Regions from separate parts of the Vibrio sp. ED004 genome, predicted to be linked through region 2. Evidence: riboswitches for the same ligand, from Rfam matches in the RefSeq annotation. Region 2 holds a riboswitch; the other holds the start of a gene.
What was found. A riboswitch is a leader RNA that binds a small molecule or an ion and turns the genes downstream of it on or off. The one in region 2 is predicted to bind cyclic di-GMP.

Region 1 (4,426 bases), on a different replicon from region 2:
CATGAGCAGTTGGATATACCTGAGTGCGTCTTTGGTGCTAAACGGTGGGTTTGTCTACCACGCGTGGATTCTTAAATATCGTGATGAGCCCAACATGGCGATGAAGACGTTTAAGTTTTCTATCTATCACCTTATGCTCTTGTTCGTAGCTCTGTTGGCGGACCACTATCTACTTTGATAACTGACTTTTCAGATGTTATTGAACAAGAAAACGGATGCGCTAGGCATCCGTTTTTGTTTGATTGATTACTAACTCTCATCTATTAAGAGGAGGTTTCTAGCGATCAATTAGTCCACTTTGTTCCAAGCATCTTGCCAGTGTGAACCTACACCTGGTTCGTACTGAGTTGCTGTTGGAGCCCATTGAACACAGTAACCAGAGTATGGGAACACTTTACACTGATAAACGTTACCATCGCTGCTTAGTACTGTAGTTCCCGCTGTGTAAGACTCAATGCTTTCAGGGAATACGAAATCGTAATCGCCTGCTGGTGGCGGTGTTTGCTCATCCATCAGATGGAAATCAAGCGTGTTCTGATCCACTAAGTTACTTTGGTCATCTTTCGTCACAACCACAAGCATGTGGTGGCCAGCTTCAGATTTAGACAAAGTCAGTTGAACATCTTCCACTTGTCCGTCTGCTAATTCAGATTTTTGAGAGGCAAGCGCTTCACGATGATGGTTGTACACAGTCAATTCAGCTTGAATATCGCCTGTTGCTGCAAGAGTAAGGTCAAGCTGTGTTGGCTGGTTTTCATCAATAATGTATTCAGACTCTAAGCCTGTTACTTCTAGCTCATGGTCTGGTTCTGGAGTATTAATCTTGTAACCGATCTCTACGCTGTTAAAGCCTGAACCTGCTTTTAAGTAAATAGGGTTCGAACCGTATACAGGAGCGAAATCGCCTTGCCCGTTTAATTGACCTGCTTTGATTTGCGTCTGTTCTTGGTTGATCTTAGAGGCAAGTGCGTAAGACCAGTTGTTTACTTTGCCTTGCTCGTTGCTTTCAATCACTAGCTCAGTGCTGTATGAAGCGTTCTCACCAGATTGGTCGAAGACACGAGTGTATACCGCATCACCAACGTTCAGGTCTTGAGTTGGGTTGATCTGACCGCCTTGATCCCAATCCGGAATGATAGGGCCGTCGCCATCAAATTTCACATCGATAACGTTGTAGAAAGCTGCAGCAGTGTCACCTACATCCCATACAGCAAGGATCACTTGATAACCTTCGCGCTCTGGAACATTACACAAGTGGCTTACTTGCATAGGTGGCTGTTCCATATTGCCTTCAACAACACAGAATGGCGTTAAATCAAAAGAGCTGCGTGCCAAAGGCTGGTTTGGATTCCAATCTGGTTGAGTAATGTAGTATTTCCAATCGCGAGTCTTGTGATTCGCAGTGAACGTCCACTCAAAATATTGAGAACCAGACTTGATAGGGCGTTTAACCCAGCGGTCTGCGGTTTGTTCGTCTAGTGCTGCCGCTAAAGAAGATTCTGCACTGGCGATTTTTCCATCGACAGGGCCGACTTCAGGGAAACCTTCAGGGCCTTCCACACTTTGTGGCTCGTATTGGATACCACCACAGTCGGTGTTTTTCTGTTGTGTGTCACTCGCAGGGAACTTACATAGGGCGACACGGCTCTCAGCAACGCCATTATCGTATGCTGAAACATAACCGTGACCGAAGCTTGCACCGCTTACGCTAAGTAGCGACAGCGCGATGAGTGATTTTTTTGGGAGTTATTTCATTATTTGTCCTTACTGTATTTGGCCGACAAAAAAGAGAACACTCCGGCATGCATGTGCACTTAAATCCTATTAAGTGGCGGCCCCGCTATCATAGACAGAATATTTGTCGACAGACCGGTGGCTTTGCGTCCTATTCTTTCAAACAGTTTGCCAGAAGTGCGTTTAAGCAACCGGAATGTAGCCAACCAGTTTTATAAATGCGAATCAATAGATTGAAATGTGGAATGCTAATCTCGAACTTTTAATTATTAATACAAATTAACTTGCTATATGTTTCGTTAGTCAACGTATAAATTATTGATATAAATAAATAAAGAAAGTATTTGCTCTAATCGTTTTTGTGAATGCTTTTGGGTTTTTGTGTTCTGTTCTGTACAACAATTGCACTCATATCAAAACCAAACCTTTGGTTTCCACTAACCGAATCCTGACATGTCGTGTATGAAAAAACGGACAATTGATTGGTATGAATTATATAAAGAAGTTGGTATGGAATTCACAGAACAAGACAGAGATGCGTTGTATCAAACGTGGATGTCACAAAAATCGCGAATGCGAATTACGCAGATGGAGTTTTCAAAAAAACTAGGAATGAACCAGCTTGATTTCTCAAGAGTGTTAAGAGGGGAGACGCCATTGACCATGTCTTTCATCAGTCACTTTTGCCGTTTACTTCATTTAGAACCTAGAAATGTGTTTCCTTCACTGAAAGAAGGTAATGAATCTGGACCTAAAGTGGTTTATTTGAAAAGTAGAATGAGTGTTGATGGTGAGATTCAAAACGCTTATATCGAAGGAAATCAGGTGATTGTAGAGTATGCTCACACTGTGCAGCATGACTAATTTTAGAGCTAGCTCTGAGTTTTAACCCCTTTTTCTACAATCTTTTCACATAGGGTATGGCATACTTAGTTAGATTCTTCTTTTTAATGTAAGTGCGCTATGAAATCTATAAAACTTCTCTTGCTTGTTGCAACCAGCATTTTTTTGTTTGGTTGTGCAGGCGGTCCAATTAAAACCGCAACCAAATTCACCAGTTATGAGGATTTTCAGCCAGGCCCTGACGGTGGAGTTGACTTAGTTTGGGCTAGAATCGGCCTGCGTGACGCACAACGTTTGAAATCTAAGTTAGACGATTATGATTCTGTGGTGATTGACCAAATCTTTGTACTTGCAGAAGAAGGTTCGCTCGATCAGGAAGAGATTCAAGAGCTGACTGATCACATGGTTGCACGCTTGGAAGATAAAATATCGCCTCATAAAATAATTGTCGACGAACCCACGGGTAAGACGTTGCGACTAAGTATCGCCTTGAGCAACGTTGAAACACCAAACCCTATCTTAGCCGTGACGAGTAGCGTTCTGCCATTTGGCCTTGCGATGTCCACTATTTCTAAGGTGGCAACAGGTGAGCACACCAATGTAGGAAGCGCCAGTGTCGAGCTGTTGGTGAGTGATGCTCAAGAGGGGACGCCATTGTTCGCAGCTATCGACCGTGAAGCTGGGAACAAAGACTTTTCGACTATGATTGATTCCCTAGATGATGCCAAAGACGCAATCAACTATTGGGTTGAGCGTTTAGGTGATACTCTACAGAACATCGATGACGCATAGAAAGAGCCTGTAATGCTAGAAAAAGAGAACCTCATCAAACTTGCCAGAATGCAGATGCCTTTTGGCAAATACGCTGGTCGTACATTGATCGATTTACCTGAAGAATATTTGCTGTGGTTCGATAAAAAAGGATTTCCGTCTGGTGAACTGGGTGACCTATTAAAGCTGTGCCTTGCTCTGAAAATCGAAGGGCTTGATAGTGTCGTCAAGCCATTGAAAAGAATGTAATTAAATTAAAGCTCACGCTAATCACGTGAGCCTTTTTGTTTGCCCAGCGAAGCTGGCAAACCCGTTAGGTTGAAAGAAACCTGAATCACCCCGACTGAGGGGAAGATAATCCGAATCGCAAGGGCGTTGCTGGCTAACGGCAGGGTCTGAAGGAAGCGATAGGAAGTTAACAGTACACAACGCAAGTAAACCTGCTTCGGCAGTATAGGTGGGTAAGCGTCCGAAATAGCGCGAAGCCCTATACTCAGTCAGACCTATGCTGTGCTTGAGGTGGCATTGTTAACAGGGGAGCCAGTGCAGTAACTGGGGAAGCCTGACACCACATCCAAAGTCTGGAAGCACAAACTCGAAGCGAAAGCTAAGAGCTGTGTTGGTGCGAGGTGGCAGATGAATCCGTAGTAGTGAGTAAGGCTAAGCCGAGAAGCCCAGTAATGGTGTGGAGGAGAAAACTTAGCTGACCATCAGCATCAAGTCTGATGGAGCACTGAAATGCCAAAAGCACTCAGTGCTGCGAAGGGAGGAAGTACACTTTAAGTCTGTGATGAACAGATGTTTTTTTCAGTGATACCCAAACCGAATCGCTATCGGGGTATTCCTAGTTTGGTTGATTGTGGAAGCAAGATACTGAGCTAAGAAACCGTATAGGGAGTAACTCTGACACACTTCAGTAAATTGCCATTGAGCTAGAAGGCTGAATAGCAGAGAGAAATAACACCCACACTGGACATGAAACACTTGTCCCCACACAGCACACAACCCAAGGAGAGAAAGTGCGAGTTTATTACAGTTTATATGGTCATCTGCTCAACAAAGAGAGGCTGTATAAAGG
Region 2 (4,426 bases):
CTTTGTGGGCATGTCTCTTGGGACGATTATCGTTCGCAACGTTGCAGAGCTCGCAGCAGGTCGTGTTCGCTCAATGGTACTTGGTGGGGCGGTAACCAAACTCAACACTCGTTCGCAAGTATTGGTCAAACTCGGTAACCTGAGTAAGCACATCATTCCTTACATGTGGCTTTATAGCCTGTTTGCTTACATTGTGATGCCGCAGAAAAGCCAGAAAGAATCGCGCCACTTGTTTATCCGCGAAGCCAAAAAGCTATGTCAAAAAGAGTTTAAACGCTGGTTCATCCTGACGGCTGACGTAAACCCTCTGATGAAGTATTTCAAAGATAGGGAGCTACCAATCCCGACTCTCTACTTGATGGGAGAACGTGATTACATGTTCATCAAGCCCGTTAAAGAAATGGTTGAGGCGCATGAGTCGAGTGAACTAGTTGAAATCGCAAACTGCGGTCACGTGTGTAATGTTGAAAACCCTGAAGAATTCAATCAACATTCTATCGAGTTTATCCAAAAGCAAATCCAGTGATCTTTTAGGTTCATTCTCTGAGCCGAGTATCAAATTGAATTCAAATAAAACGGGAAGCTAACTTAGCTTCCCGTTTTATTTGAAGGAGGTATCTGACTAAATCTCAGGTTGTCGTCGTGAGATATTATTCAGGAGAGGCTGCGCCACATTGCCAACAAGAACCGAATTGAGCTTCATTGACTTCATGACACTCACCACAACGCCACTCTTCATAGATGATCGAATCTTGTTGTTTTTGGTAGTCATTGACAATAGTGCGAGCTTTACTGGCTAATTCTGGCTCATATAGCCATACGTAAGGGTCAGTTTCTTCGGTAAATGGGATCTCCCCTTTTAAACCAAACAAACCTTCACCACGGACTTCACACGCAATATTCTCACTTTCTAACAATCCACAGATGATATGGGCTTCTGTTGGATTCGATGCACTGAAGATTTTCATTGAGATAGAACCTCATTCGGCTTTAGGTGTTAGTCAACTATATACGTTATTCAGCTATACACGTTAGTCAGCGACAGGTGTTGAGCGAAACTTGCTCATCAACCATTTGGCAATAATTGGGAATACACCCAACAATGCAAACGATAGTAGTACTGAAGGTGAAACGATACCTGAAAGTGAATCAATTTCTGCGAGTTGAGTACCAGCATTCAAGAAAACAGCCGTACCAGGTAGCATGCCTATTTGGCTCGTAATGTAGTAACGAGAAACTGACATTGGGGTTAACCCCATCAGTAGATTGATAAGGAAAAATGGGAATACAGGAATCAGGCGAAGCGAGAATAAGTAAAATGCCCCGTCTTTTTCTACGCCCTTGTTAATTGTCGCTAATTTGTCACCAAATTTGGTTTGGATCCAATCACGTAACAGGTAACGGCTACTCAGGAAGGCGAGGGTCGCACCAATAGCGCTTGCGAAAGATACCAGCAGTAAACTGTTCCAGAAGCCAAACAGTGCTGCCCCTAAGAGCGTGACGACTGCAGCGCCAGGAATTGAGAAAGCAGTGATCATTACGTACGCGATAAAATAGATAGCAGCGGCGGCAATAAAGTTGCTGTCAATGTAGTCATTCAAAACGGCTTGTTGGGCCTTGGCGTTTTCAAGCGTTAGGTACTGGCCAAAATTGACGCCTAACAAGATGATGGTTACGACTAACACAATACCCAATATCATTTTCTTACTCATTGATACTTCCTCTAATTTTCAATGCATACCATTAGTATAGATAGACAGGCAAAGCATAGATTAACTTTCAGCAGATATAAAAAAAGCCGCAGAAATGCGGCTTAGTTATATAGATAGTTTGAACTGACAAAGTTAATTGACGCGATTGATAAGCTCTTCACGACGCTGCTGCGGTATAACAGACCAATGTGTTCCATTGATCGCACCTTCTAGCGCCCACAGTAATTCAATACTGACAGAGGACGCATGCGATTCCTTGATGGCGTTAAAGGCGTTTACAGAGCCAGATTCATATAAACGTTCAACGGAATCGATTCCTGCTTTTTTCAACATACGCTCAGTAGCGAGTCGAAGATTCGGCAGATCTTTGAGTCGAGTTGGCTTAGCAGAAGACTGTTCAGCTTTTTCTTCTTTAGCGAAACCCAGAGACGTCGTTGCGAGTTCCAAGATCTTCTCTTGGTCTTGCCACAGGCCTTCAGGTAAAGCGAAATATTTAGTAACGACAGGGAAACCACGTTTTTTGTAGACGTACGGTTGAAACCCTTGTTGTTCGAATTGCTTCGTTGTGCATTTGTCTGCCCGTATATGCAACTGGTCATTAACAACCAGAGCAAACATAGTGTCATCAGCAAAAAGACCGAATCCACCAAACATTGAGCGTGACTTAATTTTTCCTAGGGGCTCAAATAACTTCATTGAGTCCTTTAGTATCGGTTTATCCATGTTATTTATCTCGGTGTATTTGAACTACGCCACCAAATAAGCAGGTCCGAGAGATTAGCAAAATGTTGCAATTAAATTGTCAATAGGCTGTAAATTACTAAATTGTCAGTAGTTACTGCATTTTGCCATCGGTAACCCCGCTACCATACCAACGAGTGGTTTAGGCCGGAAGCTTTGCGTCCCACTTTTTCAAGTGGTTTGCCCTGTGCGTGACTGATTGAATAGAATAAAGTTTTTGTTGAATGAGGCTCACACTTGTTATTTCAAAATGTGATATTGCTTCAATTAATGATCTTTCTGTTGTGCATATAGGTTCATTATAGTTGTTGATAAAAAAAGCGCACCCAAAGGTGCGCTTAATGAAATAAAACTCGTTTTATCAATTAATTTAACGTTTTAACTGTACTTCGTTCAACAATCTCAGGGTGCATTTCGAAGACTCGTTTCTCGTGATCTTTGTCTTTTATACGTTCTAATAAAATCTCGAATGCATTTTTACCAACACGACGTTTAGGTTGGTGAACCGTTGTTAACGGTGGAGAGAAGTACTCAGCCAGTTCGATGTTGTCGTAACCGATCACTGAGATATCTTCAGGGATACGGATGCCTTTTTCTTGCAGTCGGCTCATTAAGCCCAGCGCCATTGTATCGTTGAAACAGAATACCGCTGTTGGGCGATCTTTCATTTCTACGATTTGCTCTGCAGCAAGAACAGCAGTATCACACTCGAAGTTACCTTCAATGATCATGTTGTCATCAGCAGTAATCTTAGCTTCGTTGAGTGCGCGTTTGTAACCTGCGATACGTTCTACACAGGCCGCTTTGTCTAAGTGGCCACTTAAACAAGCAATCTTAGAGTGACCGCGCTCAATAAGGTATTTGGTTGCTAGGTAGCCACCTTCTTCAGAGTTATCGATGATCTTGTCAGCTTGAGAACTCTCTGGGCCCCAGTCCATAATCACTTTAGGGATGTCAGCGTGACGATCTAACATCTCTCTTAGTTCTTCAGTTAGGTCTGAACACATAACTAAGATGCCATCTACACGTTTCTCTGCAAGCATTCGAATGTAGTCACGTTGCTTCTCATAGATACCACCCGTGTTACACAGAATCAAAGTGTAACCTTGACGGTAGCAGTAACTCTCAACACCATCGATAACTTCAGAGAAGAATAGGTTGGTTGATTGAGTAACAAGCATGCCGATAGTGCGTGTTGTATTGCACTTCAAACTACGAGCAACCGCGCTTGGTGCATAGTTCAGTTCATCTACGGCTTTGTTTACTTTTTCTTGAGTCGCTTCTGCAACAAAACGTGTTTTGTTGATTACGTGAGAAACGGTTGTTGTTGATACGCCGGCTAAGCGAGCGACATCTTTTATAGTGGCCATGGTTTTATCCTATTAGAAGCTACTTTCCCAAAGTACGGAATGAAGTAGCCGTTAAGCTACCTAACTAAGAGCTTAAATTTGTAGGGCTCTTTGGGTACTAAAGTGCTAAAAAACAAAAAACCGCTATGAGCGGCTTGTCTTAACACCGAAATGCTCTGAACTTTAATAAGCATAGCATTTCGTGAATGTTTCATATTTTATCGTTTGCGGTCACAATTTTAGACTGACTAGAAATTACTCGCAATAAAATTCACCCAGAAATCCGGGTGAATTGTCACATTCTACTGAATTTATTTACTTAGTCGCCCAATAAGCTATTCACCAGCTAAATATTGAGTGTCCAACTGACAGAATGCGAGTAGCAGAGATGAGACTGAAGCGTAGAAACCGAATTCATCAACGTCATGACATTTAACGTTGAATTTTGGTACCCAAGTTAGGAGTTGTTGCTCGATAAAATGCTGTTGAACAGCAAAAGACTTCTCTAGCTCTTCTTCAAGATCTGTTTCGTTAGAACGAATGATCAAGTTACCAAGGAAGTCGAGTTCGATAGCAATGTGGTCTGCTGGCTCTTTCAGGTCTTGGTTAACCACTAAATTGTGT

Region 1: another riboswitch for cyclic di-GMP. It lies ahead of gbpA (N-acetylglucosamine-binding protein GbpA); the one in region 2 lies ahead of ITG10_RS01755 (TfoX/Sxy family DNA transformation protein).

The regions. Positions count from the first base shown of each region.
Region 1 is NZ_CP066150.1:1,642,653-1,647,078, reverse strand. Features, by position in the region: gene cyoE (heme o synthase) at 1-178, shown strand, start outside; gene gbpA (N-acetylglucosamine-binding protein GbpA) at 289-1,728, opposite strand; cyclic di-GMP riboswitch class I at 1,828-1,917, opposite strand; gene ITG10_RS24710 (hypothetical protein) at 2,245-2,598, shown strand; gene ITG10_RS24705 (DUF3313 domain-containing protein) at 2,698-3,369, shown strand; gene ITG10_RS24700 (DUF3820 family protein) at 3,382-3,597, shown strand; partial or broken gene ltrA (group II intron reverse transcriptase/maturase) at 4,368-4,426, shown strand, end outside.
Region 2 is NZ_CP066149.1:417,099-421,524, reverse strand. Features, by position in the region: gene ITG10_RS01770 (alpha/beta fold hydrolase) at 1-526, shown strand, start outside; gene ITG10_RS01765 (DUF2007 domain-containing protein) at 651-968, opposite strand; gene ITG10_RS01760 (TVP38/TMEM64 family protein) at 1,032-1,712, opposite strand; gene ITG10_RS01755 (TfoX/Sxy family DNA transformation protein) at 1,845-2,435, opposite strand; cyclic di-GMP riboswitch class I at 2,563-2,648, opposite strand; gene purR (HTH-type transcriptional repressor PurR) at 2,819-3,823, opposite strand; gene torD (molecular chaperone TorD) at 4,138-4,426, opposite strand, start outside.